One region of the Mesobacillus sp. genome, then DNA from elsewhere that is predicted to be linked to it. Evidence: riboswitches for the same ligand, from Rfam matches in the RefSeq annotation. Region 1 holds a riboswitch; each other region holds the start of a gene.
What was found. A riboswitch is a leader RNA that binds a small molecule or an ion and turns the genes downstream of it on or off. The one in region 1 is predicted to bind cyclic di-GMP.
Positions count from the first base shown of each region.

Region 1 (8,300 bases):
AGATTGAAGATTAGCAGCGCGTACCAAACATTCGCCGAAGTAATGACTGTGTATCCAATACTGTAAAAAATCAGCCCCATCAGCAGCATTTTTTTCTTATCGAACTTATCCGTGATTTTTGTGACGATAAACGTGAAGAGCACGACCATCAGCATGTTCTGGATGTTCAGCATACTCAGCATCCTGACGCCGGAGATTTCAAATCCGCCTAAAAACAGCGGGCGGAACTCATCGGCCAGGCGGACACCGATATAACTGTTCAGCGAAAACTCCGCCGCATAGATGCACATTCCGCCAACGACGGCCATGACGAACGGCTTGTCCTGAAGCGCCACCTTATAATTCGCGAGCAGGTCGATAAAGATGTTTTGATGCTTTTGCTTTAACTGCGGGACACCTGAATCCAGAAGCCAGATACTATACGCAATTGGCAGGCCAACTGCTGCAATCGTTAGCGCCGTGAACAACGCGAGCTGATGATGGGCATAAAATAAACCGCCGAGCGCAGCGCCGATTGCCAATGACAGATTCGTGAACCAATAATCCAGTGCGTAGATGGCTTTGCGGTTATCAGCTGTAGTTGAATCGACAATGATCGCCTGCATTGCCGGACGGCCAAGACTGCTTGTCGCCATGAAAATGATATAAGCGGCCGCGAATAGAGTGATTAGTTTTTGCTCAGGAATCAAGCTTGCTGCCATCAGCCCAAACATGAGCGCGCTGCAAGCAGATGTGATCAGCAGGATTTTTTTCCGGCGGAACCGATCAGATAGGTAGCCCCCGATAATATTCCCCAGGAATCCGACGAAGACGTTGAATCCGAGGAATAGCCCGGCCCAGATAGCGCCTTTATGGTGGGCAAAAAATAATGCCATGAACGGCATGACCGCACTTGAAATTGCGCGATTAATAAATGATGTGATCAGACGAACCTTTAGATTTTGTGGGTATTCTTTCCATTTCATATTGCCAGCCCCTTTCTATATTTGTATATTAAAGGAGACGCATGATGTTAAAAATGTCCTTTTTATATAAAAATGTCCACTTTTAAGGAGACTGGCGATGGATCATGATTTATTAACTTTATGGAACAGGGTGGAATCCGGGAATGCAAAAGTGGAGGAGCTGGCTGAAACCCTGTTCCTCAGCTCAAAGCAAACCCGAAGGAAGCTGAAGCAGTGGGAGGCTGAGGGATGGCTGAGCTTTCAATCAGGGCGGGGAAGAGGCAATGCTTCATCACTGAAATGGCTCCTCAATGTCGAACAGGAATTGGAGCTGGAGTTTTTCAAGGCGCTGGAAAAAGAACCGATTGAACACGTCAGCAAGCTGCTGGTGCTGGACTGGTCGGTGGAGACGAAGCAGAGGCTGATGACCGCCTTTCAGTCGAAGCTGGGTTTTCATCAGGAGGGGCAGGACAGCCTGATCATCCCGAGGTTTTATCGCTTCCTGACAGCCCATCCGCTTGAAGCCGCCGATGTTCATAGCGCGAATTTCGTGGCCACTCTTTATAACCGGCTTCTGACCGTTAACGCAGATAACACCCTGACACCCGAAATCGCCCATACCTGGGAATATTCGGAGACCTCTTTGCTGCTGTATTTGCGGAAGGATGTCGCGTTCCATGATGGATCGATCCTCAAAGCCGAGGACGTAGTCCATTCCCTGCAAAGGATGAAGGACGACATCCACTATAAAAAACTTTGGGAACCAGTAACGAGGATTTCAACACCAGGGCCGCTTACCGTAAAATTGGAATTCCCAGACGGATGCACATACATTCTCCAGATGCTCGGACTGCTGACGGCGAGTATTTTTAAAGAAGTGAACGGCAAACTGCTTGGCACAGGCGGCTTCTATCTTGCTGAAAACAGCGAAGAGAAATCCGTTCTATGTGCCTTCAAGCAATACTTTGGCCATCGGCCGCTCCTTGACCGGGTCGAATTCATCCAGATGCCAAAGGAATTCCAGGTCGTCTATCACGGCGGGCAGGAAACATACAAAGTAGACACATTCAAGGTGGAAAGCGATTCTGGCTTTGGGATTGTCATCATGAACCCCTATCGTGATTCAGATATTGCTAGGAAGGAAGTCAGGGATTACATCCATATGGTCATAGCCCGCCATCGCCAGGAGCTGAAGGAGCTGAATCCGAAAATCAAAGGAAATAATGAAGGCTGTTTGATAGGACACTCCACAAGCTATACCATGCCTGAGATTCCAAAGCCAGCGATTACCCGGCCGTTAAAACTAGGCTGGGTCAACTATTCCACTGACTCTGCTCATTGGTTAAAAGAAAAGCTGGAGCAGGCGGGCTTCACCGTAGAGATGGAGGAAGTCCCATTCGAAGATTCGATTTATCACCCTGAAAGACGATTGAATAATGACCTATTCATTCACGGTGAAATATTTGAACTGAACCAAAGCTTCTCCTATTACTTTTTCCTGGTCAATCGCTTTTCGCCGCTGAATTTCCTCGCTGAAAAAGACGATTTCCTGCAGGAGCAGCTAGAGGCTTATAACACCCTGCCATTTGAAAATTGGATTCAGCACCATCTGAAGATCGAGCAGTATTTGCGCGACGAATCCTTATGCATCCCGCTCTACTACACGAAAAGGCAAATCCCATTTTCCATCAATCTCATGAATGTAGAAATCAAACACTTCGGGTACGTCGACCTGACACGGCTGTGGGTAAAACAATAGGTGGTGGAACATGGGGACGGTTCTCCTGTTCCATTCTGGAACGGAAGAACCGTCCCTATGTTCCAGAAGGTGTTCTTCGTCCTTGTATCGAAATATAGAAAGGCAAGATGTTAGAGTTTGGGGGATTTGTAAATGGATTTGGAAACTACTAGATTATTGGTTCGCAAATTTGATATGGATGATTTGCAGGCTGTGTTGGAGTATACATCGGACCACAACGTTATGGAGTATATTCCAGAGGGAGTTTTTAATGAAGAAGCTGCAGCAGCCTTTCTTCAGGATAATATGGGGGAGAACGCGCAGAAATTTGCTGTTGTTTTAAAAGACGAGAATGTTTTGATCGGACACATTGCTTTTTTTAAATACTTCGGCGAACACACATATGAAATTGGCTGGGTGTTCAATCCTAAATACTATAATAAGGGCTATGCCTCTGAAGCTGCATTTGCTTTCTTGAAGTATGGTTTTGAAGAATTAAAGCTTCATAGAATCATCGCCACCTGCCAGCCGGAAAACACAGGATCCTACCGTGTCATGGAAAAGATCGGCATGCGGAGGGAAGGCTACTTTAAAAAATGCATCCCACATGGCAACGAGTGGTGGGATGAATATTATTACGCCATCCTCGAAGAAGAGTGGGCCAATCATGGGGACGGTTCTCCTGCTTGATTTTAGGGAAAACATGGGAAAACATGGGGACGGTTCTCCTGTTCCATTCTGGAACGTGAGAACCGTCCCCGTGTTCCACCTTTGTTTAAAGGAATTTCTCGTAGGAGACGGCATACTCTTGGAATCCATTGCGTTCATACAGTTTTTTGGCATGGTCATTCCAGGAGTAGGCATGCAGTTTGACTCTGTTGATTCCTTGTTCTTTCATCCACTTCATCGTTTCTTCGATTAATGTTTGTCCAAGGCCCAGGCCTCTCGCGGAATCATCGAGGAATAATTCATCGAATAGTCCCATCCTGCCTGTTCCGTTGTCGGCGGCTGCGTCTTGTTCAAAGATTCTTCCCAACGAGTAACCGGCTGGTTTTCCTGCTATCTCTGCGATCAGGATCAACGTATCTTCATTTCTATTGGTAAAAGTATCGTGTGCATTCGTTTTGATTGCAGTAATGACAGATTCGTAGTCATCGTATTTACATTCGCTGCCATGTTTTGACCGGTTGAATTGGCTTAGCTTAACGGCAAAATCAACAAATACCTCCAGATCAGAATCCACAGCTTGTCTAATTTTTGCTTCCATCATTCATTCTCCTTTTCTAGTTTGGGAACATTGGGACGGTTCTCCTGTTCCATGCTGGAACGCGGGTGGAACTTAAAGACGGTTTCATTTGCAAAAAGATAACGAACCCTAACAGGTAAAACAAAATGCGGAAAAATATACTAAAATATCTATAAGTATGGTAATCTATCTAGTGAATAAGTACCATATTATGTGAAAAAAGGCAACTCATTGAAAAATGTGGATGCAAGCTACAGGCCTAATGTCAGGGGACAATGGCGGCTGGGCTGCCAGTAAATATCCTGTAAGTAAATGGATTTTTAGGGTCGCTCACATGAGATGAGAGGCCTTTTTATTTTTTTAATATACGGAGGGATTTGAGTGTTTTGCCACCAATGTGGAGAGAAAGTCGCTAAGGAATCCAAGTTTTGTTCAAGTTGTGGTGCAGATATACAAGCATCAAAGGCTGCCCGTAAGGACGAGCCTAAGGGAAAGGAATCTAGTGTTACTGCAAGCATTCTTCCAGTGATCATCCCGATCCTGAGTGCGATTATAGTGGGTATTGGAGTAGCGGCGTATTATTTTCTTGAGACAGATGTAAATTCGGATACATTGAAGCTGAAGGAATCTGCTGAGCAAATGGCTTTTAAGGGTGATTTTAAAAAGGCCAAAGAACTGGCAGAAAGCGGCCTCGCAAAGCGTCCAGGTTATAAGGCATTGCAAGCTGATTTAGAGGTTATCGATAAAGCCCTCAAATATGAAACTGCCTTGCTGACAATAAGTGATCATATTAAAAAAACGAATTTTGATGCTGCCTCCAAAGAGCTTGCTAGCCTAAAAGAAGAGCTGAACAAAAGTGAAAGTCCGATTTTCAATAATTTTATAAAGCTTGCTAATGAAAAGCAAATCAAAATTACGGTAGGCACAATAAAGAAAGAGCTGAACGGATTAAAGACAATCGATGAATTAGGCGGAAAGCTTTCGATCTTGTCTTCAATGCCCGAAAATGAAGCGAGTGCGGTGAAAACAGAGATCTTGAATAAAATTGTCCAAATAAGCAGCCAGGATGCAGAGGGGAAATTAGCAAGCAAAAACTTTTCGCAAGCATTCTCCGATATAGACAAAGGACTTCAGTTCGCTGTGAATGACAAAAAGCTGCTTGCGTTGAAGGAAAGAGTCCAGCAAGATCAGGCTGCTTTTGAGAAAGCTGAACAGCAGAGAATTGAGAAAGCAATGGAAGCAGCTGCACAGGAAGACCTAAGGAACCAAACAGCAGCGGTTCAAGTCTTGGAGGTTACAGCACAACTAGATGAGTATGGAGATTTATATATTTCGGGTAATGTCGAAAATGTGGCAACCACTACAATCAGTTCTGTTACTGTTAACTACACGATATATGATAGCGAAGGCAATTACATTAATTCAGGATATGCATCAGTGTATCCATATTACCTGGAGCCCGGAGAGACAGGAAACTTTGAAGATATTCAATATGGAGTTTACCAGGAAGCAAATGTAGAAATCGACAACAGCACTTGGTATGTTGATTAAGGGGTGGCATAAATATGAAATGGACTATTAGTATATTATCTACTCTGCTGATTTGGGGAGGCGGCACTTACGCTTACTTTTTCATAAAAGAAGAAATCCCAAATAAGCTGCCGGCTTCGTCTGAATTAATAGTGAAGGCGGAAGAGTCCGCGCCAGAGAAGGGTGCCTCAAAAGAATTGAAAGAGATTATCCATCATACTCAAAAATTAGTTGTAAAAATAGAGTTGGAGGATGGATCTTTAGGATCCGGTTTTCTTTACAATAACCGAGGGGATATTGTGACCAATGCCCATGTGGTGGCAAATGCTAAAAATGTAAAAGTTAAGACCTCTGATTCAAGAGAGTTTGCAGGGACGGTTATAGGAGTTAGTAACGAGACAGATATTGCTGTTGTGCGTGTACCTGGACTGGAGGGAACAACGCCACTGGAAATATCCTCAGAGCAAAAGTCTGAAATCGGTGATGAAGTCCTTGCACTTGGCAGTCCGCTTGGCTTGCAAAACACAGTCACAACAGGAATCATAAGCGGTGTGGACCGGGACCTTGATATAGAACCATTCCATTATGAGGATGTTTATCAGATTTCGGCCCCTATTGCGCCTGGTAACAGCGGAGGGCCGTTAATAGACAGCAAGACTGGTAAAGTCGTTGGGATAAATTCAGCTGGCATTGATAAAGGTTCGATTGGTTTCAGCATCCCGATCATAAGTGTCCTGCCAATCGTACAGGGCTGGTCAGATGCTCCAATGACAACCATTCCTGAAGTGAACTTAGGTTCTGAGGAGTATGACTATGAAGAAGAATATTCAACAGAGGATCTCGCACGATACCTTGTCAGTTATTTTTATGAAAGCCTGAATTACGGTGATTATGTAACAGCTTACTCATTGCTGGGCAGCTCATGGCAGTCAAGCCTATCTTATGATGAATTTAGAGAAGGATATTTAAACACAAAGTCCGTTCAAATGGATGATCTGGCAGTAACAGCTTCAGGGGAGACTTATTCTGCCATTGCTGTCATATCAGCTGAAGAGCGAAAAGATGGTTCAACCGTGTATAGTAAATATAAAGTTACCTACAAAATTCAATATGAAAATGATACGCTTAAATTGATTTCCGGAAATGGTGAAAAAATAGAATAATTACTAAAGCAGGGGGGCGAGCTCCTGCTTTTTTTAGGGTGGAACATGGGGACGGTTCTCCTGTTCCATTCTGGAACGCGAGAACCGTCCCCATGTTCCAAGTTGGGAAAATTTCAAATTAAGGGAATCTTAACATTCCGTCAATATTTGTGTGTTAATTTAGTTAGGAATACACGAATAAGGAGTGAAAGCATGATTCGTCGAAGGTTCTCTGTTATTGCACTAGTGGCTTTGCTTGTTTCACCGTCTTTGTATTTTTTTACACCTTTTGTTTCTGCTGAAAATGCGCTGGATCCGGCTCCGCAGCTGCAGCCGGTCGGGACAGCGAATGGAGAAAGGATTTTGTTTGATAATACCCATGGACAAACTGCGGGAGCGGCTGATTGGGTATTGGATGGCGGATTCTCTGATTTTGCGAATGCCCTGGCGAACGAGGGGTATTATGCAAAAGAACTGCGCAAGACAACCCCGATAACGTATCAAGATTTACAAGATTACGATGTTTTCATTATTGGAGAAGCGAATATTCCGTATAAGAGTTCTGAGCAGGATGCGATGCTTCAATATGTCCAGAATGGCGGCAGTATTTTTTTCATAGGTGACCATTACAATGCTGACCGGAATAAAAATCGCTGGGATGCTTCCGAAGTATTCAATGGCTACCGCCGCGGGGCTTATTATGACCCGGCAAAAGGAATGGGAACGGAGGAAGCATCCTCTGGAGCAATGCAGGGTGTGACTGGTTCTGACTGGCTGTCCAATAACTTCGGCATCCGCTTCCGCTACAATGCAATTGGTGATGTGACAGCGAATGATATCGTGGCACCGAGCCAGGCGTTCGGCATCACAAGCGGAGTTTCCACAGTGGCCATGCATGCAGGTTCGACCTTGGCAATTACAGATCCAAACAAGGCAAAGGGGATTGTTTACCTTCCTCCGACAACAGCTGCCTGGGGCTATGCTGTCGACCAGGGTGTATATAATGGCGGTGGAAGAGCAGAAGGACCATACGTGGCTGTATCGAAGGTCGGTGCAGGAAAGGCGGCTTTTATCGGTGATTCGTCACCGGTGGAGGATGCCACTCCTAAATATCTCCGTGAAGAAACAGGCGGCAAAAAGACGACCTACGATGGTTTCAAAGAGCAGGATGACAGCACGCTGCTTGTGAATCTTGTGGATTGGCTTGCAAAGCAGGAAAGCTATACATCTTTAGCCCAGGTAAGCGGCTTGCAGCTTGACCAGAAAACAACTCTGCTGTCTATGGAAAACCCGCAAACTTCAACAGAACCTCAAGCAGAGCCTTGGGCCGCACCTGCTACAGGCTATAAATGGTACGACCCTTCAACATTCAAGTCTGGTTCCTACGGATATGATGCGGATGGTTCCGGTGGCGGCGGAACTGCCACATTGAATGAGAAGTTCGAAACCGGCACAAAGACATCCTATACATCAGGGAATGTTACCTTATCAAGCGGATCATGGTATTTTGACAATGCGCTGATCGGAAACTTGAGCACTGACAAGAAGAATGGCACCCAGTCGGCACGTGTTCGAGCGAGTGGTGCTCTTACAATGAACTTCAATGTGAGCGGGGCAAAAAGCGTGCAAATTGCACACGCCAATTTTGGCAGCGATAGCGGAGCCAGATGGCAGCTGCAAATGTCCACAAATAGCGGTTC
Region 1 covers NZ_JBYNSB010000012.1:243,203-251,502, reverse strand. The annotation lists gene AC3EBE_RS03825 (MDR family MFS transporter) at 1-965, opposite strand, end outside; gene AC3EBE_RS03820 (ABC transporter substrate-binding protein) at 1,063-2,703, shown strand; gene AC3EBE_RS03815 (GNAT family N-acetyltransferase) at 2,836-3,372, shown strand; gene AC3EBE_RS03810 (GNAT family N-acetyltransferase) at 3,458-3,952, opposite strand; cyclic di-GMP riboswitch class I at 4,141-4,223, shown strand; gene AC3EBE_RS03805 (FxLYD domain-containing protein) at 4,310-5,479, shown strand; gene AC3EBE_RS03800 (S1C family serine protease) at 5,494-6,621, shown strand; gene AC3EBE_RS03795 (Ig domain protein group 2 domain protein) at 6,814-8,300, shown strand, end outside.

Region 2 (8,300 bases), on a different contig from region 1:
ACTGGCCATCTTGAGTTTAAGCATGGAAACAATCTTATCAGTGAACATCAAAGACTATACGACGGAACAGTGTGAGGTATGGGCTGACAGTTTTTCAAATATCGAAAAATTAGAGAGGCGACTTGGGAACAGCCTGGCCTTTGTTTGCGAATTGGATGGCGAGGTGGCAGGGTTCGGAAACCTTAACGAAGCAAGGGAAATAGACTTGTTATATACCCACAAAAATTTTCAAGGCAAGGGAGTCGGAACGGCCATTTTAAAAAAGCTTGAGGAAGCTGCCCGCCGCAGGGAATATCCTGAGCTGTCAACAGAAGCAAGCGTGACAGCCAGAGGCTTTTTTCTCTCCAACGGATATAAAGAAGTGAAAGAGCAGAAGAAGATGGTAAGAGGAATGGAATTTATCAATTTTATAATGAAGAAAAACTTAACGCACGGGAAATAGTCCCCGTGCGTTTCCAATTATAGATTGCTTGGAAGTGCCGCTGCTTCAGAGATCTCAACCATCCAGGACAAAATGGTCGTACTGTCGCGGACATTGTTTTCCTGGATTCTTTTCAAGAGTGTCCAGACTCCGTCCTGATTTGCGTTGTTAGCGAAAACCTGAAATAGGTTTTGATGATTTGTGTATGGTTCACCAGGGCATTCAATCAAACCATCAGTGGTTAAAAGCAGATGGTTCATCCCTTTGCGCAGCTCTTTCCTGCCAGTGCTGTAGCAAGGTACAGCCATTTCAAAGGTATTCACCTGGCCGATCCATTCATAAAAATGGCGCTGATTTACTTGATATTGCCCAAAGGCTGCGAGCTCCTCATGATGCAAAAATAACAAACAGTCACCAACAGAAAACCACCAGATGTACTTTCCTTTTCTGGCCATCATCAGACAGGCTGTTTCGCCGGCAATCTTCCTGCATTCAGCTAAAAAGTCGTCGCTTTGGAAAAGGGTAAGAACCCAGGCTTCCAGGGCCCTAAACGCCTGTTCGGACTGCAGGGTGAGTAAATCTAATATCTCATGTTTTTTCTGTTCAAACACGCTGACGACCAGCTCAGCGCTTTCTGCCGAGTTATGGGCATCTAGCAAAATAACAAACTCCCAATCTTCCAGGGCATCTGCCAGCAGCAGGCAGCCGTCTTCGTTTTTATATTGCCCTGCCGCTGAATTGCCGCCGTAACGTCCTACAGCTACACTGCCAAACTCCTCAACACTAATATTGTCAACAAAGCTCTCCTGACTTCCGACCCAGCTGAATTCGATTTGATTATTCATTTAGGTTCAACATCCTTTATAAGTTTTAAACTCTCGCTTTCAGCCAATCTGTGACCGCAGGCATAAACTCAGGCACAAATTTCTTCTCCAGATTGCAGAACTCCCTTGTGCTTCCAGTGCTGCACTTCCAAAAAAAGGTGATTCGCCGAAGGGAAGACTTTGTTTGTAATGTCAGTAGACCCAAGGTGTTTCTTGATATTCTGGATGCTTGAAAGTGGCGGACACAGGACGTCTTTCTCTCCAAAAAGCGCAAGCACTGGCCATGTGATTTTTGGAAGAATAGGGACTGGACCGTAATCTATGTGAGATTTATATAGTGTTTATATCCATATTTTGAGATCAGCTTTGCAAGAGCCAGCAAGGTCTTAATTTTTCCCAAAGCGATCTGTTTATGAACGGTTGATTTGTTTTCTGCTTCATGATGAAGGTTGATGTCAGTCATGATTTGTTCGTAAACAGGGATATAAGGGCGGGCAAGAGTAATGAAAAATTTGATCTCTTCATACTTGGCTGCTGAGAGCTGGGCAATCCAACCTCCCTGGCTGTGGCCGATCAAGCCGACTTTTTCTCTGTCAATTTCGCTTCTTGATTGCAAAAAATGGACTGCTGCCAGTGCATCTGCAGCACGGTCATGAAAGTCCTGCTCTTCCCAGCTGCCTGTAGAACCGCCATTGCCAGGCTTGTCAAAAAGTAAAACAGCAATGCCGTGTTCATTGCAGTGTTGAGCTAGAGTGACCCGCATTTTGAATCCCCAAGCATCTCCATAACGTTCAGACTCACCGCCAGAGCCTGCTAAAAATGCCATCGCTGGAACAAGCTGCTCGATGTGATCGGGTAGGAAAAGTGTGCCGCATAGCGTTTCCTTTGCGCCTTTAAATATTATTTCTTCTATTATTATCGGTTCACTCATTATGTATTTTTTCAAGTATGAGGAACATGTTGTATGAGCTAATTATAAAGGAAGGAGGATGATGCTAAAATAGAAAAAGAGCTAGAAACTGAATTGAGGAACGCTTTTTACAAAAGAATGCGTAAAGAAAATGATGCAGAGCGCTTAGCTTACTATAAGTAAGCTGATGTTGTATATTGGATATAGTTAACTAAATAATGAATGTACTGGAGGAATAGAAGATGTTCCAAAGAGAAATCAAGGATCATTGGACTGTACAATATGAGGAAAAAGATTTACCGCATGTCCAGGCAGGACTGGTTTTAAATCCGCAGAGGTGGAGGGAGCTTGATCCTTTTATCCTGATGGCGGAGGACTGGTTCAAGCGCGGCACATTCTCTGACCATCCGCATCGCGGTTTCCAGACGATCACTTATGTGATAGATGGCAGGCTTGAACACATCGATAATCATGGCGGGCACAGTATCCTTGAGTCAGGGGACATCCAATATATGAATGCCGGATCAGGTGCGAGGCATGCAGAAGAGGCGGTTGACCAGGATATCGCCCATACGCTGCAGCTTTGGCTTAATCTGCCTAAAAGCTTAAAGAATACGACAACATCCTATCAGGATGTATACTCTGAAACAGCGCCGATTGTTCAGTTTGATGGCGGTTTCCTGAAGGTTTACTCAGGTGAAACGGCCGGAGTAACTGGTCCGCTGGAGCCATTGTTGCCGTTCACCCTTTCCGAAATCATCCTATCAGAGGGGGCGGAATTCTCATACGAACTTCCGGAAGGACATAATGCATTCATCTACGTCCTGTCCGGTGATTTGAATACAGGGAAAAGCGGCACAAACTTGAAAAAATCCTCAGCTGCAACTCTTTCGTATAATGATGGCGGGGAAGGCTTAAGCGAATTGCAGCTAAAAGCAAATAGCCGCTCCAGGGTTCTCGTTTATTCAGGAAAACCGATCAAGGAAGAAGTAGTGGCGTACGGCCCGTTCGTAATGAATTCAATGGAAGAAATCCGACAGGCTTACCGTGATTATCATGAAGGAAAATTTGGCGAGGAAGCGAAGTAAATATTTGAAAAATTTCTATTTATTTTTTCCTGTCGAAAAAGTAAGATATAAGTAGAATTAAAATCCGATAATGGCAAAACCAGGGAAACCTGGCGACGCAAAACTACAGGGGCTAATGTCTTTCGGACTATGCCAGCCAGTTGCCGAAGATTCACATAGCGTACGGTGTGTGCTGTTCTTCGGACAGCACTTTTTTATTTTTTATCGATTTTAGTTCAAACTTTATAACGGGGGAATTAGAATGAAGAAGCTTTTGACAACAGCAGTTTTGACAGGGGTGCTTGCCTTTGGTTCGGGTGTATCAGCCGATGAGGTAATCGAAACGGCAGATCCGGGCGTTACACCAGATGAATTCTTTTTTACTTTCGATCAATTATTTGAGGAGCTAAAGCTGTTAGTGACCTTCGATGATGAAAAGGAGGCCCAGCTGCTGCTTGAGTTTGCGAGTGAGAGACTTGCGGAAGCAACAGCTATGTCTACTGAAGAGAAAGATGAATTTGTGCAAGCAGCTTTAGAGGATTATTTAGCTGCTCTTGAGGAAGCTCAGGAAAAAGTGACTGAAGTGATTGTCGAGGAAGAAACCGATTCAGAGGGCGCGGATGAACTCACTGAACAGTTAGAAGACGTTGCTGAAGTAGAGGACGAGCTTGCAGAGGATGCAGAAGGCGAACTGGAGGAAGAGCTGGAAGAAGCTGTCGAAGAGGCAAAGGTTGTTGCGAATGTAGTGAAGGGGCTTGATCAGGAAAAGGTGGCTGAGCTTCGTGAACAAGGGCTTGGATATGGTCAAATTGCCCAGATTTTCTGGCTGGCTGAAACAGCCGATATTACCGTAGATGAAGTTGCTGCTATTTTTACAGAAGAAAAGCTTGGATTTGGACAAGCTGTTAAACAGCTTGGTGTCGAGAAAAAAGGATTGGCCTTAGGCAAGAAGAAGGGCTCTGATGAGGAAGAAGCAGATGATGCCGCCTCTGAAGATGACTCATTGGAGTCTGGAGATGTTGAAGCAGGCGATGGAGATAGTGCTGATGCTGAGGATAATGGAACTGGGGCTGGCCAGACAGAAGACGGGGCAGTGACAGAAGGAGAAGCAGATGATACTGCTTCAGCTGAAACAACAACTTCAACTTTACTGGCGAATGCAGCAACAACTGTTAAGAGCAGTGATAAAAAGACCGCAGCACAGCCTGCGACTGTAAGAGCGGATGAGAAAAAGACTGCGGCTGCTAAGAAAGCTGACGAGCAAAAACAGGCTGCTGCTAAGAACGCTGAAGAACAAAAGCAGCAAGCCGCGAAGCAAGCGGAGGAAAAGAAAAAAGAAGAAGCTAGAAAAGCAGAAGAGAAAAAGAAGGAAGAAGCAAAAAAAGCCGAAGATAAGCAGCGTGAAGAAAACAAGAAGGCTGAAGAGCAGAAACAAAAAGAGGAGTCTGAAAAGGCTAAAGGAAAGAAGGATCAGGGTTCTAACGGAGATGAAGCGGGCCCTAAGGAAGATGAAAGCAGCAAGGTAGACAAGGGCGGCAATGAAGGCTCCGGAAAAGGCAATGGCAACGGCAAGTAGGGCAGCCTGAATATTGCCAACCTTTGGTCAGATACTCAAAAAGCGTTTGATTTGACGGATATTTCTGTGTCATGTATGATATAATTATAAACTTGAATAGTTCTCCTAAAGGGGAGTAGCTTTTACAACAGAGTCGTCATTACGGAGATTTCTCCCGGCTTTGTTGGCAACGACAGTTGTTAGCAAGACCTTTACCATATTTGGTGAAGGTCTTTATTTGTTTTTAAACCTTCACCGCTTCCGGTGAAGGTTTTTTTATTACGATAAAAGCATTTTTGAAATAAGCAACATAAATTTTATTAATGGAGTGTGGTTCGAATGAAGAAAAAACAGCTGCGTTTTGAGGAACTTGTCAAGAAGAACCGGGAAGAATTATTAATGGATCAGCGTCTGCTCGAAAAGATCGAGAAGCGTCTTGATGATCGATACTCAGGCGGAAAGAAGTAATTTAATCTAGATGGAGGATCAGGAATGTTATTAAGAAAGTATATGTCGCTTATGGGCGTCGGGTCAGCACAAATTGACCTTGTTTTGGAGAAGGATGTACTGAGGCCGGGAGAAGCAGTGAATGGGCAATTTCTAATAAAAGGCGGAACAATCGACCAGCACTTAAAACAGATAGACTGCGCCCTGGTCATGGTGGATGAGAAAACAGGAGCAGAGAAGGAAATCGATAACATAGCAATTAAGATACAGACAAAGATCGAATCAGATGAAAACGACAAAGTTCCGTTTTCCTTCAAGCTCCCAGAAGACGTACCAGTATCCAGCAAAGCCATCTCCTACCACTTCAAGACAAAGCTAACCTTCGAACAAGGCGTAGAAAGCTGGGACGAAGACATGATCAAAGTAATAAAAGACAAATAGCTTCATCACATTAACGCGCCGGGGGTCAGACCCCCACTGAGTTAATGCGGTGAAGCGCTGGGGGTCTGACCCCCGGTGCTGTAAAGCGGTGAATGGTTAGAGAGGAGGGGTGAGGGTGAGTTTGTATGGTGAGTTGGCGCGGAGTGTGGTATATCGTCATAAGGGGTCGAGGGTGAATCTTGAGGGCATGGATGATCGGCTGGAGCTGATTGGGGAAGGAAGAAGTGCGTTTGCGTTTCGGATAGCCGGGACTGAGCTTGTCCTGAAGGTATTCTTCCCGTCATTTGAGCACATAGCTGCTGAGGAAGCGGCAATATATCAAGAGTTAAAGGGAAATCCGTTCTTCCCGTCATTGCACGAATCAGGCAGCAATTATCTCGTGATTGATTATATTCATGGTACAACGCTGTTCAATTGCCTGGTTAATGGAATCCCCATTGCCGGCCGGCATATAAAAAAGGTTGATGCCGCCCTTCAGCTTGCGAGGGAAAAAGGATTGAATCCCTCGGACATTCATTTAAGGAATATCATCATCACTCCGGAAGGAAACGTCCGTCTTATTGACGTCGCACGCTTCCGCCAGACCAAGAAATGCTCACAGTGGGATGACCTGAAGCGCGCATTCTACAAGTTTTACCGGCACAAGCGCTTCCCAAAGAAATTGCCGGAAACAATGATGAACTTGATTGCCTACTTTTATAAAAAAGGACTGCTTCCAAACTTGAACTAATGATTTAAGCTCAGTTTTAAGCAGTCCTAGACCAATTTTTTGCCTGTCATTGAATAGCAAAAATCTGGACAACCTCATATTTCATCCTAATAAAAGGTTTGTTACAAAAGTTACCAACACAACCCCGTACCTGAAATCCACGTTTTCCAAAACCAGCCTATATAATAATAAAAGTGATTAACAATAAGGTGGTGATTCCGTGAAGCTGAACATCAATGATATTCTATCGAAAAGTATCCTGACCCCGGGGAGGGGGTTGCTGAGTGAGTATTCCCATTCCCTAAACCCGTATGCAGGCTGTGCGTTTGGCTGCAGCTATTGTTATGTAAGGCAGCTTCCGGTTTCACTTTTTCGCGAGGAAGAATGGGGAACCTGGGTAGATATCAAGGCGAATGCAGCTGAATTATTGCGTAAGGAATTGGTCAAGGCCAAGAAGAAAGGGCCGGTTACGATTTTTATGTCGTCGGCAACAGATCCTTACCAGCCAATAGAAGCGAAAACCATGCTGACAAGAAGCCTTCTGGAGGTCATGCTTGAAGTCCAGCCTGACTTTCTGTTCGTCCAGACCCGTTCACCGCTTGTAAAAAGAGATCTCGACTTATTTAAACAGTTCGGCAATAAAATCAGGATATCGATGACGATTGAAACAGATAAAGAAGAAATCAGAAAAGCCTTTGCTCCATCAGCTCCACCGATACCTGCAAGGATGAAGGCGTTAAAGGAAATCACCGCTGCTGGTGTATTGACACAGGCGACGATTTCGCCGTTATTGCCCTGCTCGAGGGAATTTCCTGAAAAGCTAAAAGGAGTGGCCAGCAGGATTACCATCGATGATTTTTGGATGGGTGATGGAAGCGGAGGAAAACGGACCAGGAAGCTGGGAGTATATAAGATCTATGAACAGCTCGGCATGGAAAAATGGTACAATCCATCTGCTTATAAAGTCATTCTAAAAATGATGAAAGAGGAATTGGGAGTAACAGAAGTGTTGGTGTCCCAAAGCGGTTTCAGCCCTGGCGCCGGAGGTATTTTTAATTAAGGCATATTCCAGCCCAAGGGTAAAAACTTGTCCTGCTTCTTCCACCTGCGTTATGATGGATGATAACAGTGTATAAATGAATCTGACGGTTAAATGATAAATTATAATTTCTTTTTGGAACATTTGGAGGAAGATTGAATGAACAATGAATTGAAGTTATTAGGTGAAGCAATTGTTAATAGGAAGCATGAAATAGCAAAAGCGGTCCATGATGACCGATATTCTGCGGTACAGCTTACGGAAGCACAAAAACATGACCTGAAAAAAATTGAAGGCCAGATTCTTGAGATTCGCGCCAACTTCATCAGTCTTTTCGGCCATGCCCTGATTGAGCATGAAGACAGGCAAAAAGGCCTTGATAGCATCACACAATGGGGAAAAGACACAGGAGAATACATTTATAAGCTAGGTGCATCCCTTGACGAAGCGCTTAAAGATACTAGCTATTATCGCGCCCATATCTGGAATGCGATTAAAGAAGAAGCGAAGGATATGACTGCTGGAACAGTCTTTGCTGTATTGGAAGTCATTGACCCGCTCATGGACCATGCAATCTACAGCTTCAGCTTAACATTCGTGGAATCTCACCAAAAGAGCCTTGAGAATGCGAAAACGGCTCTTCTTGAGCTATCTGTGCCTGTCGTTCCATTATTGCCGGGCGTTGGCGTGCTTCCGCTAGTTGGTAATGTGGATACAGAAAGAGCTCAGCTTTTGATGGAAGAAACTCTTGAGCAAGCAGTTAAGCTTAAGCTTACTCATCTGATTTTTGACGTGTCAGGTGTAATGATCGTTGATACGATGGTAGCGGACCAGCTGTTCAAAGTAATCAGCGCATTATCACTGGTCGGTGTGAAAACAATCATGAC
Region 2 covers NZ_JBYNSB010000015.1:1,327-9,626, forward strand. The annotation lists gene AC3EBE_RS05605 (GNAT family N-acetyltransferase) at 1-442, shown strand, start outside; gene AC3EBE_RS05610 (protein phosphatase 2C domain-containing protein) at 460-1,266, opposite strand; gene AC3EBE_RS05615 (alpha/beta hydrolase family protein) at 1,565-2,176, opposite strand; gene AC3EBE_RS05620 (pirin family protein) at 2,398-3,243, shown strand; cyclic di-GMP riboswitch class I at 3,306-3,391, shown strand; gene AC3EBE_RS05625 (DUF5667 domain-containing protein) at 3,485-4,798, shown strand; gene AC3EBE_RS05630 (FbpB family small basic protein) at 5,117-5,245, shown strand; gene AC3EBE_RS05635 (sporulation protein) at 5,270-5,665, shown strand; gene AC3EBE_RS05640 (protein kinase family protein) at 5,781-6,395, shown strand; gene AC3EBE_RS05645 (SPL family radical SAM protein) at 6,595-7,434, shown strand; gene AC3EBE_RS05650 (STAS domain-containing protein) at 7,573-8,300, shown strand, end outside.
Region 2: it holds a riboswitch for cyclic di-GMP, as region 1 does, so the genes downstream of both, AC3EBE_RS05625 (DUF5667 domain-containing protein) here and AC3EBE_RS03805 (FxLYD domain-containing protein) in region 1, are expected to answer to the same signal.

Region 3 (6,810 bases), on a different contig from region 1:
CGCGGAGCTGGTCCGGTGAGAACCCTCCTGGCAGGAACAATGCGTCAAAATCCTCTGGTTTTACATTATCAATGCTTTCGTCGATCTTGACTTCTGCCTTTCCTTGTTTTCCTTTTACAGTCTTTCCTGATTCCTTTTCGATTGTCATTACTTCATGGCCGGCCTCTGAAAAAGCTCTTGACGGCTCCAGGTACTCGGAATCCTCAAACATCTCTGTGATTAAGCATGCAATTTTAGCCATAGGAATAACATCTCCTTTTCTTTTATATCCACTATTAAACTTTCCCTGTCCGCTGAAGCTAAAACATCTATCCAAATCTTAGAATAAACAAAGGTCCAAAGACCTATATTTTTAAAAAGCAAAAAATTTCATTTTATATTTGACATTATCCACTATAATCAATAGTAGGACATCAATAGGGAGAGAAGGAACACTGTGAATATTAATTATGTCAACGTAATGGAAGAAGTGGTTTCGACTCTTGTCAATGTTTTAATGATGAGCCCGGATTATCAGACTTTCTGCAATTGCAAGAAGTGCAGGAATGATATCATCGCCATCAGCCTGAACACGCTTCCGAGCCATTATGTCACCACAGAAGATGGACGCAAGATGGTATTTGAACAGCTTAATACCCAGGAGAACAGAGCCTGGATCAATAAAAGAATCATCAGTGCCATTCACCTCGTAGGTAAATATCCAAAGCATTAAAAAAAGCTGCCGATTGGCAGCTTTCTTTTTATAGTTTTCATCACTAATTTCTATAATGATTTTGTATCCATCCGCCTCGCGAAATCGACAAACCGGAATTTGTCAGGGCGGTGCCTTGACTCTGTATATTGAAACATGGTGGCGTCCTCAAAATAAATATAGTTCTTCACGACCACGACCGCCTGATAGCCTTCCATATCCAGCAGGGACTGATCTTCCTCGGTCGGTTCCTCCACCGTGAATTCCTTTTTGGCAAAACTGATCTTTTTTTCGAGCTGCTTTTCGATGTATTCAAATATGGAATTTTGGCAGTTTTCCTTTGTAAGTCCAGGAACATATTTCTCGACCAGGTAATCCTTGTCCAGGATGATTCGTTCCCCGTCAATTTGCCGGACTCTGGTAACCTTCCACACCAAATCATCTTCATCAATATGCAGTTCCTTTGCAATTTCGCAATCGGCAGCCTTAAGAGCAAACTCCTCGACGGCGGTTGCTGCTTTGCCGCCCATATTCTCCGCGAGTTCCTTAAAGCTGACCAATCCTGAGATCGGGAATTGGTGCCTTTTCAAATCAAGGACAAGAGAGCCTTTGCCGCGGATCTTTTGGATATATCCATTTTGGGCCAGCAGGTTCAGCGCCTTGCGAATCGTTTCTCTCGATGTCTGGTACATGTCGGCAAACTCATTTTCCGATGGAAGGATGGTCTTTGGCGGATAAAGGCCGTCCTGGATTCTTTTCGCGATTTCCTCATATATCGGCAAGTACTTTTTTTGCATCGTATTCCCCCGTACCTATACTAATTACTGCCATTTTACCCTTTTTTCCTGATAAATGCATTTCCGGATGGGTTTCCTGCAAAATTTAAACGAAAGAACAGCAGCCAATGCCGGTAAAAAAATCCTTTGAGTAATTTTCCCAACATGTTTCATGCAGCTTTTTTTAGAAAACAATCCTTTTGCATGGTATTTTGGTTATAATTGTTCTATGAAACGTTCTCAATATGGAACTATGCGAGGAAATTTGTTATTATTTAATTATAAATAGAGAAGGTGTGTGGATAGCTGTGATCGGTGAACGCGTTAAAAGATTTCGACAGGAAAAGAAAATGTCATTATCCGAGCTTGCAGAACAAGCCGGAGTTGCCAAATCATATTTGAGTTCACTGGAACGCAATCTCCAGACGAACCCTTCAATCCAATTCCTTGAAAAGATTGCAGCAGTCCTTAATATCCCTGTTGACAATCTGATCCATGAACAGCCTGATAAGGAGAATATGGATTCTGACTGGGTGAATCTTGTGAAAGAAGCAATGGATTCCGGCATCACCAAGGACCAGTTCCGTGAGTTCCTCGAATTCAACAAATGGAAGCTTCATAATAAATAAAATGGACAGCGGGCGATCGCTGTCCATTTTATTTATGGTCACAATTAAATTCTTTAAATGATAGTTCTGTAAAAATATGCTGTTGATTTCCGTTCCAGGCGCTTCGCTTTCCTCTGAAGAATTATGAAAAAGCCCAATTGCCGGCTTTTTCAAGAGCGAATTCTTCTAGGGGCGTGCGGTGAGCCTCCTCGTCGCTTTGCTCCTGTGGGGTAAAATGGCCCCTTCTTCTCGGGCCATTTCTACCGGGGTCTCACCTGTCCCGCTTCATCCCGAAGGAGTCTTCGCGCCTGGAACGAAGAGCAACAGAGTATTATAAATCAATATTTTGCTTTAACAGTATCTAATCAAAAAATAAAAAGCACCTCAAAGAGAGCTGCCCGATTCATTTCATTATGATGTTTTTCTATGTACTTTTAAAGTCCTGTGCCGTTGAAGCTTTGTAAAAACTCCCTGATTTCTTCTATCTTCAATCCCATTTCCATTGCTTCCATTATGAGCTGCGTCCATTCCTGGTCCAATTCTTCGGTAATTGCCTTTTCGCTAATCAAGTTCTTCCCCCCAAAATACGTGTGTATTCCAGGCAGTCCGGCCATCATAGTACTTTGCACCTTAGATCCGTGACTTTGCGTCCCCGCTTTTCAACAAGTTTGCCTTTTTCTGTGCCTTTTATCTCATCTTTAACTCCCAATCTCATTGTATATGGTTCTTTTTTTTTATCTTGTAAGTATTTGTCGGCTGGATTTGATTGATTATTTCTTTTTTCTTCCAAGGAATTACAAAAACAGTATGGAAAACAGTTAGTTTTCAGAAATTTCAAGTTATTATCTAGATATCTTTGTCAAATTATCTCCGGAATTGTTGAACTCTTTTTTAAACATTACCCCCACAAACTTGAATCTGATTTTCTATTTAAATCTTTCCTGGTGTAAACACCTTTAATCCAGCTGGGCAAAGCCGTTCTCTTTTCAAATGTTCCAGCCTGAAAAAATCGATAGCTGGTAAGATCATGGCCACATACAGGGCATAGCCATTCACCCTGCTCACAGCTGCTGAAGGACGGACGATTGCATCGATCACAATTTTTTCTGTACACAGCAAACAACACCTCCATGGTTGTCCAGATTATCTTTATTGAGTATAGTCCATTGGAATCATTTCTGGAAAAGGCGAAAATTAGTCAAAAATTCTTAAAAAAGAACGAATATCGTTCTTTTACAAGAATTATCTCTAGTTATCTTACAATATCGCATTTTGAAAAGAACAATTTGTTCGTTATAATGAATAAGCGAATGTCTTTTAAGGAGAATTGCCAAATGAAGATAGTGGGAGAGAAAATTAAGAGATTGCGAATCAAAAAAAAGTATTCCATCACTGAACTGTCGGAAAAAGCAAATGTATCGAAATCCTATTTAAGCTATATCGAAAGAGGAATCCAGGAGAATCCTTCAGTCCAGGTCTTATCGCGCTTGGCGTTGACGCTCGATACCACAGTCGAATACTTGATGGGCAATGAAACTCAACTAAAAAAGGGAGAAATCTCTCTCGATTCTGAATGGCTATTGCTTATTGAAGAGGCAATTAGGAGCGGGATCAGCAAAGATGATTTTTCCTATTATCTGGATTTTATCAAATTCAGGAATTCTTCAATCAAGTCGAAGAAATAGTGTTAATACTAAAATATAAAGTTGGAATTCTTTTTATACCAAAAAAAGAACCAGCTAGTGGCTGATTCTAATTCCTCTTTGTCGACGTTAATTTTTTTTTGTGAAAATGGCTGCTGATTTCATTCATGCGCCTTCCCATCTTCCCAATAAAGCTGCTATAGGTATGGATATCCCTGCCCCATTTACAAATTCTCTAAATGTCCTTCCAGTTCCCCATTATCAAATAAGGCTCAAGGCAATTTCGGCTCCAACTCTTGCGTTATTTTTGATCAGGGCGATGTTGGCTTCGAGGCTTTTGCCATCTGTTAATTCTTTTACCTTGGCAAGAAGGAATGGTGTGACCTGTTTGCCTTCAATTTTCTTTTCCTTTGCTTCTTGGAGGGCCTTTTCTATGACATGATTCATCAGACTTTCTTCCATGGCTTGTTCCTCTGGGATTGGATTTGCGACCACGACGCCTCCATTGAGTCCAAGCTCCCATTTTGTCCTGATCAGTTCAGCGACTTCCTCTGCTGAATCCAGCCGGAAGTTCACCTTATATAAACTTGTTCTTGTATAAAAGGCAGGGAGTGTATCGGTGCCAAAGCCAACGACAGGCACCCCATGGGTTTCCAGATATTCGAGGGTAAGCCCAAGATCAAGAATGGACTTTGCCCCTGCACATACGACGGCAACATTTGTATTTGCCAGTTCCTGCAGATCTGCTGAAATATCCATTGTCACTTCCGCTTCACGGTGCACACCGCCGATTCCTCCTGTGACAAATACCTGGATTCCCGCAAGCTCTGCACAAATCATCGTTGCCGCAACCGTGGTGGCGCCATCCTTCTTCGCTGCTAATAGATAGGGAAGGTCCCGCCTGCTTGTTTTTTCGACATTTCTGCTTTGACCGAGATATTCGAGCTCCTCGTCTGAGAGACCGATTTTTATTTTTCCGGCAAGGATGGCAATTGTCGCTGGGACAGCTCCCAAAGCCCGGATAATTTCCTCGACTTCCCTCGCAGTGTGGACATTTTGTGGATAAGGCATTCCATGGGAGATAATGGTAGATTCCAGCGCTACGATCGGTTTGCCTGTTTTTTTCGCTTCGAGTACTTCCTCTGAAAATTCAAGCCACTTTTCTAGCATTCTCTAACCCTCTTAATTAAAGTTTTGTTTGTATGTGTCCAGCAATTGCTTGTTATTCAAGATTGGATTTACCGTTTCGATTGTCTGAAGTGTCAGGATCGAGCAGGCCATCCCTATTTTGCAGGCATCCTCGGTCTGTATTCCGTTTAAATGGGCATAGAGGATCCCGGCAACTAGCGAATCGCCTGCACCGGTCACGTCAATCACCGATATGGCAGGCGGAATCAGCACGCCAGCTTCACCTTTTTTCGTAAAATAGACGAGGCCTTTATCTCCCCGGCTGATGACGACTTTCTCTGCTCCTTTATGGATGATCTTTTCGGCTGCTTTGAAAAAATCGCCTTCGTTCTCGATGCTGATGTGTGATATCGCCTCTGCCTCATCCTTATTGGCAATCAGCCAGGTCACACCCGTTAAATCTTCCGGCAGCTTTCTTGCTTTCGGGGAGGACACCGGCGTAATGCATAATGGCAGATTTTCTCTGCGGCACCTCGTAATAATGCATTCCAGGACCTGAGCTGGAAAATTGGTATCCAGCATGATTAAATCAGATGAGGCAAAATAGGCCCATTTTCCGTCGATGAATTCAGGAGTAATAGCATCATAGATTGACATTTCGGCCAGAGCAACCGACATTTCACCCTCATGGTCCAGCACTGCGGTATAAGTTCCGGTAGATTGGCCATGCATGATTTGCGAAGGAGTCGTATCGGCGAATGCCTTCGTGTATTCCAGCAGCCAATGCCCCTCATGGTCGTCCCCTACTACTGTCAGCACACTGACATCGCTGCCCAGCCTTCCCAGATTCTCAGCAATATTCCTCGCTACGCCTCCACATGATTTGGAGCTTTCCGCTGGATTGGACGTGCCAAGCTCCAGCCTGCTTTTCGACCAGATTTTCCGGTCGATATTCGCTCCTCCTACACAAAGCACCTGCCTTTTCTCCGGCAATACATAGGCTCTGCCAAGAATCTTTCCTTGTTTGATTAATGCCGATATATAGCTCGCTACCTCAGAACGAGATAGTTTCGATTTCATCGCCAGATCTATTTGTGAGATGAACGGATCCTCTTTTACTAGTTTAAAAATAAGTGCCTCTCTCTCATTCATTTCGTGCACCCCTCTAATTTCCAAATACTAGTCTATATAAGAATCATAAACCTTTATCTGAATAGGCACAACATTATTAATATTCGTTTACTTTTTCCTTTTTCCTACTTCCAACCCGCTTGAAGCTTTGTGGCTTGCTTGTGTCATAATGTCACAAAAAAGTCATATAAAATCGGGCAATCTCACGCTTTTCCCACGGATTTTTCTCATTTTAATCACAACTCCCTGTTACGATTATTCCGTAACTAAAGGAGGTTATTTTTATGAAAAAATATTTTACTGTATTCATAGCATCCTTATTCATTTTGGCTCTTTCTGCATGCGGCGATTCCGCCGCTGACAAGGAGAAACAAACAGAAACTGAAGCCGGAACAGCCTCTGTGACAGAGGAGAAGCACGATCATGGTGAAGGTCCTCATGAGCCAGGTAAAGAGGATGTATGTGCTTTCTGCAATATGAAGGTATACACGGAGTCCGACCAAATGGGCGTGTTCACCGCCCAGGCAAAAACAGCAGACGGTGAGTATGTATTCTTTGATGACTCAGGCTGCCTTCTGAACTCCCAAAGGAAAGATGAAATAAAATACGAGGAAAAATGGGTCCGCGACTATGTTACTTCCGAGTGGATTGAAGCTGATACCGCTGTTCCTGTAAAAGCTGATCTCAAAACACCAATGAAATATGGGTATGCCTTCTTCACCAACCAGGAAAGCGCCGATAAATTCATTGCTGAAAACGAAGATAAACATCCCGAGCTATCCAGCTGGGAAACAATCGACCAGGTTGCCAATGAGCGCTACATGAAGAAAATG
Region 3 covers NZ_JBYNSB010000063.1:254-7,063, reverse strand. The annotation lists gene AC3EBE_RS23920 (type 1 glutamine amidotransferase domain-containing protein) at 1-241, opposite strand, end outside; gene AC3EBE_RS23915 (late competence development ComFB family protein) at 437-712, shown strand; gene treR (trehalose operon repressor) at 763-1,488, opposite strand; gene AC3EBE_RS23905 (helix-turn-helix domain-containing protein) at 1,776-2,096, shown strand; gene AC3EBE_RS23900 (anti-repressor SinI family protein) at 2,510-2,644, opposite strand; cyclic di-GMP riboswitch class I at 2,673-2,758, opposite strand; gene AC3EBE_RS23895 (hypothetical protein) at 3,006-3,194, opposite strand; gene AC3EBE_RS23890 (helix-turn-helix domain-containing protein) at 3,410-3,760, shown strand; gene AC3EBE_RS23885 (pseudouridine-5'-phosphate glycosidase) at 3,980-4,888, opposite strand; gene AC3EBE_RS23880 (carbohydrate kinase) at 4,901-5,998, opposite strand; gene AC3EBE_RS23875 (nitrous oxide reductase accessory protein NosL) at 6,262-6,810, shown strand, end outside.
Region 3: it holds a riboswitch for cyclic di-GMP, as region 1 does, so the genes downstream of both, AC3EBE_RS23900 (anti-repressor SinI family protein) here and AC3EBE_RS03805 (FxLYD domain-containing protein) in region 1, are expected to answer to the same signal.

Region 4 (8,300 bases), on a different contig from region 1:
CCAAGTACGGTTTAGACCGCTGGGTTGTTCCGTTCATCCGCAAGAGTGTTCTTAAACAAACACCTGAAGCGGCCCACAAAGCTGTCTAATAGATAAAAAGCCCCTTTGTCCAGTGACAAAGGGGCTTTTTTTGCTTCCTATTTATCAGCCAGCGATTTCAGCATAATCTTTTTTCGAAAGCCGCCGCTGCGGTTCTTTTTTAGCTGGCGCATGAATTCTACCTCTGACTCGGTGATTCCGCGATGTTCGGCAATTGCGTAGATGACCTCCAGCAGATCGACTATTTCGCTCAGCAAACGATCTGTACCGGCATTGCGGAATTTTTCCGCTTCCTCGTTGAATTTCTCCATTAGCTTTGCGCTATACTGGGCGTTATCGAGGATCTCCACATCAATTTCTCTTCCCTTTTCCTTCATCAATTCTGGAAAATAGTCTCTCACAAGCTTGTTATATTCCTTTTTCTCCATATCGATTCTCCTTTTGCAATCCTATGATAAACATATCCTTTATTAATGCTGTTCAAACACATTTGTTGAGAATGAATTCTTCCATGTTAAAAATTTCCGAAGCTGATCATGCCTCTTTTCCCAGTAAAAAAGTGGCTGCAGCCTTGCCGTGTATGGCGTAAAATCATTGTTGTGTTACAATAATCCCATCTTAAAAACGGCGATTTCTCCGGAGGATGACAATGGATACACGACAGCTTTCTTATTTCGTTCAGGTTGCAAAGGATAATAGTTTTACCTTGGCCGCTCAAAATCTCCATCTTTCCCAGCCAGCTTTGAGCAAAATGATCAAAAAGCTGGAGGAGGATCTTGGTGTCCAGCTTTTTGACCGCTCTGAGCATAAAATGACGCTGACGGATGCTGGTGAAAGGCTTTTCCAGGAGGGACAAAGAATCCTAGCCGAGATGGATTCCTTAACAGAGTCAATCCAGGATACTAAAAACTTAAAAACTGGCAATGTCAGTGTAGGGATACCGCCTGTTATCAGCACGAGCTATTTCCCCCCTCTGATCGCCAACTTCCGTCAGGACTATCCTGGCATCAATCTTTCCATTATCGAAAATGGAGCCGTTACCGTTTATGAAATGGTTGAAAAAGGCTATGTGGACCTGGGCCTGGTCATTTTGCCCGAGCTTTCCGACAGGATTGAATATATCCCAGTGACAGAGGATGAGGTGGTCCTGATAGTGCACAAGGACCATCCGCTCGCCCAGCGTGATAAGGTTGTTTTTGAAGATTTAAAGGATGAATACTTTGCTCTTTTAAATGAAACGTTCCTGCTTCATCACCATGTCGTCAAGGCATGCAGGGAAGCTGGGTTTGAACCAAATATTTATTTTAAAAGCTCACAGTGGGATTTCCTGACGGAGCTGGTGTGCCTGAATCAGGGCATCTCCATCCTGCCAAGACCTATACTTGCCAGATTCAACAGCAAGAGCATTAAGCAAATCCCGATTGACCACCCCGAAATGAAATGGCGAATCGCTATTATTCTAAAGAAGAACCGATATGTGTCCTTTGCGGCAAAAAAGTTCATCGAGTATGTGAAGCAATCTATAAGATAGCCACAACAAGCGGAGTACATTAGTACACCGCTTTTCTTTTACCTTATAACCAAAAGTTATTATTAATATGATTTATATATATTTTCAATTATCTGTGATAACGCTTACATTAAGAGTGTAGATAATTTAACACATGTAGGAGGCTTACATTATGAATAGAATGGAAGGCAAAATCGCTATTGTTACTGGTGGAGCAAGGGGCATAGGACGCCAAATTGTGGAAACGTTTGCGCGAGAAGGTGCCAAATTAGTCTTTTCCCTGGATATGGGCTCGGGCGAATACGAATTGCCAAATGTGCGCCAAGTAGAATTGAATGTAACGAATCGTGACCAGGTTGCGAAATTTGTCGATGAGGTAAAAAAAGAATTCGGCGCAATCGATGTTCTTGTGAACAACGCCGGTATCACGCGTGATGCTTTAATCCAAAAAATGACTGAAGATATGTGGGATGCCGTGATTGATGTAAACCTTAAAGGTGTATTCAACCTCACTCAGGCTGTAGCGCCAATCATGATGGAAAATGGCAAAGGTTCGATTGTCAGCATCTCATCAGTCGTCGGTGTATATGGAAATGTTGGACAAACGAATTATGCCGCTACGAAAGCTGGCGTGATCGGCATGACTTATACTTGGGCGAAGGAGTTCACCCGCAAAGGTGCCGCAGTACGATCGAACGCAATTGCTCCTGGCTATGTAGAAACGGAAATGATGGCAACTGTACCAGATAAGGTGCTTCAGCCAATCAGGGAAAAAACGCCGCTTGGCCGTCTTGGCAAGCCCCAGGAAATCGCGAATGCAGTCCTGTTCCTGGCTAGTGACGAATCCAGCTATGTGAATGGACATGTACTTGAAGTAACTGGCGGATTAAGACTTTAAACCACACCAAATAGAAAAATTCACAAAGAGGTGTTTACAATGTCTTCAGTAAAATTCATAACGTCCAAAGAAGCAGCACAACTGATCACCGACAATTCCGTTGTAGGCCTTGGAGGATTTATCGGTACCGGTGTTGCCGAAGAGATCCATCTGGAAGTAGAGAATCGTTACCTTGAAAGCAGCTCACCAAAAAACCTGACATTATTTTATGCAGCAGGCATCGGTGATGGAGCTGAACGCGGCATGAACCATTACGCTCATGAAGGTCTTGTGAAAAGAATCATCGGCGGACATATGGGCCTTGCCCCTAAATTCCAGCCGCTGGTTGTCAATAATAAACTGGAGGCCTATAACCTCCCTCAGGGTGTGATATCCCAAATGTTCAGGGACGGTGCGGCAGGCAAACCAAGGACGATTACCCATGTTGGACTTGGCACATTTGTTGACCCTGATTTGGATGGCGGCAAGCTGAATGAAGTGACAAAGGATGAGATTGTCGAAAAAATCAGCTTTGACGGCAGCTCATATCTGGCATATAAAACGCAAAAAATCGATTTTGCTATTTTAAAAGGGTCTGAGGCAGATGAAAGCGGCAATATCAGCTTTGCGAAGGAACCGCTTACACTTGAAATCCTGTCCATTGCCATGAATGCGCGCAATAGCGGCGGCAAGGTCATTGTCCAGGTTGAGAAGATTGTTAAAAACGGTTCGATTGATCCGAAGCTGGTCGCAATTCCCGGCATCTTTGTAGACTATGTTGTCGTGGCAGAAAACGCGGCAAATCATATGCAAACGTTTGGAAGCCAGCTGAATGAGGACTTTTTCCGCGGCGATGTTGTGCACAAGCAGTCGGATAAAACCTACCCGCTGAATGAGCGCAAGGTAATCGCGCGCCGTGCCGCCATGCTGCTCTCCGAAGATATAGAAGTATTGAACTATGGAATCGGCGTGCCGGAAATCATCGCCAAGGTGCTTCAGGAGGAAGGGATGAATGATCAATTCACTCCTACTGTTGAGCCTGGTGCGATTGGCGGTACACCAGCAAGCGGGCTGGATTTCGGATGCTCAGTCGGTCCCGAGGCGATCATTGACCAGCCATATATGTTCGATTTTTATGATGGCGGCGGCATTGATGCAGCATTCCTTGGCCTCGCTCAGTGTGACGCGAAAGGCAATATCAATGTTTCCAAGTTCGGCCCGAAAATTGCCGGCTGCGGCGGCTTCATCAATATCACCCAAAATGCCCGCCAAATCGCCTTCTGCGGCACCTTCACTGCCGGTGGCTTAAGGGTAAAGGCAGAGGATGGAGTGCTTGAAGTCCTCCAGGAAGGAAAAGCAAAGAAATTCATCGAGGCAGTTGAACAGATCACCTTCAGTGGCGATGTAGCCCGTGAAAACAAGAAAAAGGTCATTTATATTACCGAACGGGCTGTGTTTGAACTTTTACCGGAAGGACTGACGCTCACTGAAATCGCACCTGGTGTCAACCTTGAAAGGGATATCCTCGCCCAGATGGATTTCAGGCCGCTGATTGCCAAGGACTTGAAGCTTATGGACAGAAGGATTTTCATGGATGGCCCAATGGGACTGAAGGAAGATGCTAAGCCAGCAAGCTTTCACAGGGCAGTCTAATCAATAATTATATTTTTTCATTCGAGAGGGGTTACCCGTATGGAGCTATTTATCATTCTTTTAGCACTTGGCTTGCTGATGTTCACGGCTTACAGAGGCTATTCGGTTATCCTGTTTGCGCCGATCGCTGCATTGCTTGCGGTCCTGCTGACAGATCCAAGCCACGTGCTTCCTTTCTTCAGCAATATCTTCATGGAGAAAATGGTTGGATTCATCAAGAGTTACTTCCCGGTATTCCTGCTGGGCGCAATCTTCGGCAAGGTCGTCGAAATGTCGGGCATCGCTGAATCGATTGCAAAAACAATCATCAAATTGGTTGGCGGCACCCGCGCCATCCTTGCCATCGTCTTGATGGGTGCGATTTTAACGTATAGCGGCGTCAGCTTGTTCGTTGTTGTATTTGCCATTTATCCATTTGCTAAAAACTTATTCAGAGAAGCGAACATTCCAAAAAGGCTTATTCCTGGTACGATCGCGCTAGGTGCCTTCACCTTCACGATGGATGCACTGCCTGGAACACCGCAAATCCAGAACGTAATTCCTGCCGGCTTCTTTGGAACGGACATTTATGCAGCGCCAATCCTTGGTATTCTCGGAGCTATTCTCGTCTTCACTTTAGGAATGCTGTACCTTGAGACGATGAGAAAAAGAGCGGCGAAGCGCGGCGAAGGCTTTTACGGCTTTGACAATGCTGAAACAGCTGCTGCTGCAGAGGCCGACCTTCTCGAAGAGGGTGCAGCCAACATTGATATGACAGCTCAATCAAGCACTTTAAAAGCTGCATTGGCTTTCGTACCTTTAATCCTTGTTGGTGTTGCTAATAAGTTTTTTACTGTGAATTTGCCAAAATGGTACCCAAACGGTTTTGATTTTTCCAAAATTGGTCTTGAAGCTTACGGAACAGTCCAGATGGCTGGAGTCGTAGGGATCTGGTCTGTTGAACTGGCACTGATCCTTGGGATTTTCGCTACTCTTCTGTACGATTGGAAAAAGGTTACCGGCGGTTTTAAAGTTGGGGTCAATACAGCAATCGGCGGCGCCCTTCTCGCTTCAATGAACACAGGTGCTGAGTATGGTTTCGGAGGAGTCATCTCTTCCCTTCCAGGGTTTTCGATTGTAAGTAAAGGCATCTCAACTGCATTCTCTGATCCATTGATCAATGGTGCCGTTACAACCACAACTCTTGCAGGGGTAACTGGCTCTGCATCAGGCGGGATGGGAATTGCGCTAAGCGCTATGGCTGATACTTATATGAAGGCCATCACAGAATTCAATATTTCGCCAGAGGTCATGCACCGCGTCATCTCGATGGCATCGGGCGGAATGGATACTCTTCCGCACAACGGAGCGGTCATCACCCTGCTTGCAGTAACAGGACTTACGCACAAACAATCCTATAAAGACATCTTTACAATCACAGTGATTAAAACGCTGGCCGTTTTCTTCATTATTGCAATCTACAAGCTTACAGGTCTTGTATAATACTAAGTGACAATTTTTACCTTATTAATTATGATTAAAGAAACAGGGGGAGCTTTCCCCCTTTACTTTTAAAGTTCGAAAGGGGCAAGAAAAATGGAAAATACAATTGTAATTGCAAGTGCTGTCAGAACAGCAACCGGAGCCTTTGGCGGAGCATTTTCAGGCGTTTCTGCAGTCGATTTGGGTGCAACCGCGATCAAGGCCGCCCTCGAAAAAGCAAATGTCAGTGCAGAAGCAGTCGATGAAGTAATCATGGGCAATGTGCTTCAGGCAGGTCTTGGCCAGAATCCTGCTCGCCAGGCTGCAATGAGAGCTGGACTTCCTGAAACCTGCCCATCGATGACCATCAACAAGCTGTGCGGATCAGGCTTAAAAGCGGTCCACCTTGCCTATCAGGCGATTGCTTCCGGTGAAGCCGATATCGTTGTCGCTGGCGGAATGGAAAACATGAGCCAGGCACCTTTCGTCTTAAAAGGAGCTCGTGAAGGGTTTAAAATGGGAGACCAAAAATTAGTAGACACATTGCTTGGTGATGGCCTGGTTTGTGCCTTCAATGATTACCATATGGGCATCACAGCTGAAAACCTGGCTGATAAATACGAAATCTCGCGTGATGAACAGGATTCCTTCGCGGTGAAAAGCCAGAACAAAGCAGAAGCTGCGATTACTTCCGGTCGCTTCAAGGATGAAATCGTTCCTGTCGAGGTAAGACAGCGCAAGGGTGATCCACTCATCGTTGATCAGGACGAACATCCAAAGTTCGGCAGCACACTTGAAAAGGTTGGCAAACTGAGACCAGCCTTTAAAAAGGATGGCACAGTAACAGCAGCAAACGCGTCTGGCATCAATGACGGCGCGGCAGCAGTCGTTGTAATGAGCGGCAAGAAGGCAAAGGAGCTTGGGGTGACACCGCTTGTCACTATCAGGGCTAATGGTTCTGCAGGGGTGGATCCTTCCATCATGGGAATTGGCCCTGTGAACGCAGTCAAGAAGGCTCTTGAAAAAGCAGGAATGGAGCTCACGGACATTGACTTGGTAGAAGCAAACGAAGCATTTGCGGCACAGGCACTGTCCGTGATGAAAGAGCTGGGCATGAACGAAGAAAATGTCAATGTTAACGGCGGAGCGATCGCACTGGGCCATCCGATTGGAGCAAGCGGAGCAAGAATCCTCGTTACCTTGATCCATGAGCTGAAAAAGAGAGACCAGCAATATGGTCTGGCTACCCTCTGTATCGGCGGCGGCATGGGTGTTGCTACCATCATTGAAAATGTAAAAGAATAATAGTAAAAGCCTGTGGTTCCGATCCACAGGCTTTCATATTTTTATAGGATATTCACACCACATAATCTTCCGTTAACTTACTGCAGGCATTTGAAAGATTCTGCAGGCATTCCATCCTGAGCTTCTCATCGCAGATGAAATCATTAAGGAGCTCTTCCTCCAGCTTCACCTGGATTTGATTGATCTCCTCAAGCAGCCTCTCTCTTTTTTCAACCTCTGCTAAATGAAACTCGATTTCCCGTTCAAAATACTCTACAGTTCCAAACAAAACAGTCAAGCCTTCCTCCACCTTTCTATATTTATACTAGTTTTCCTGATGTAAAATCATGATGTTTATATGGAACAAATCTGCCAAAAGAATTATTTTTATTATCCTGTCAAGATTCTTAAGTATTATTTAACCTCTCTCAAGCCGCGCAAACGTCAAAATTGATTTTTTCATAGATTTATATCATTATTCTGACTATTCAGCTAAGCTGCCGACAAATGATAAGATTTCCCCTACTTAATGTCTCCGATTCAGGAGGAAATAAAAAAATCCTCCAAAAAGATGGCGGATTTTCGGCAATGGCATACTCCTCCCACCATTTACCCATCTTCAATAACATCCGATCCTTTTTGGCAACCCGACGATCATAGCGAAAACACCTTAGACTCGTGGCTTTGCGTCCCTACCTTTCGATAAGTTTGCCTTTTTCTGTTCTAATTAAAATATAAAACTATCGAACCATCATTTCAACAAATTTCGCCAATTGTCTACAAAATTGAAACTTTTTACCTATTTCCAAATGCGCAATAATTTACATTTACAAGGGAAGAACGAACACGGAGTTAAAATTCGATTGTTTCCACAATGTAATAGTGACGCAACACCTATGTAAAATTTGGTTGGTAAAATAGAGGGAAGAAGCTTGATTTTTAGGCGAATGGCAGGAGGATCCTTATGGAACAGCATGTTAAGATGTCGCTGGATAAATGGAAAGCGGAAATCGAAGGAATTTTGAACGAGATTGATGCAGAGTATGAAGAAGTAAAGAATGAACTGAAGGTCTATACATATAAGCACAACATTACCAAGCAGGTCGTGCAGTCAACGGTGAATCCGGATCTGAACCGAAAAATCCGCGAACTGTACCATGAACCGTTTGAACAAAAGTTCAATGACCTTAAGGAATATATCAAGGAACTGGAAGAGAAGAAGCGAGTCTTCCAAATGTTCACCGATAAAATCGACAAAGTCACGGAAAAGGAAGACCAAAGAAATTTCGCAATGACAGAAATGGAATAGTTTCATTAAGAAAGCCTGGCTGTGGAGCCAGGCTTCTTTCATTATTTTTTCCACCAGGAGTCGAACATTGAAGCCGGAACATGCCTCTTATGTTCAGATACCATATATCGTGTTTCGATTTTGGCAGCATCCTGTTCGGAAATCTGCTTTCCTTCCAGGTAGTCATC
Region 4 covers NZ_JBYNSB010000014.1:7,881-16,180, forward strand. The annotation lists gene AC3EBE_RS05535 (DoxX family membrane protein) at 1-89, shown strand, start outside; gene AC3EBE_RS05540 (phosphoribosyl-ATP pyrophosphohydrolase) at 138-467, opposite strand; gene AC3EBE_RS05545 (LysR family transcriptional regulator) at 689-1,570, shown strand; gene AC3EBE_RS05550 (beta-ketoacyl-ACP reductase) at 1,722-2,447, shown strand; gene AC3EBE_RS05555 (acyl CoA:acetate/3-ketoacid CoA transferase) at 2,487-4,079, shown strand; gene AC3EBE_RS05560 (GntP family permease) at 4,119-5,561, shown strand; gene AC3EBE_RS05565 (acetyl-CoA C-acetyltransferase) at 5,655-6,845, shown strand; gene AC3EBE_RS05570 (hypothetical protein) at 6,898-7,122, opposite strand; cyclic di-GMP riboswitch class I at 7,463-7,547, opposite strand; gene AC3EBE_RS05575 (hypothetical protein) at 7,789-8,133, shown strand; gene nadE (NAD(+) synthase) at 8,175-8,300, opposite strand, start outside.
Region 4: it holds a riboswitch for cyclic di-GMP, as region 1 does, so the genes downstream of both, AC3EBE_RS05570 (hypothetical protein) here and AC3EBE_RS03805 (FxLYD domain-containing protein) in region 1, are expected to answer to the same signal.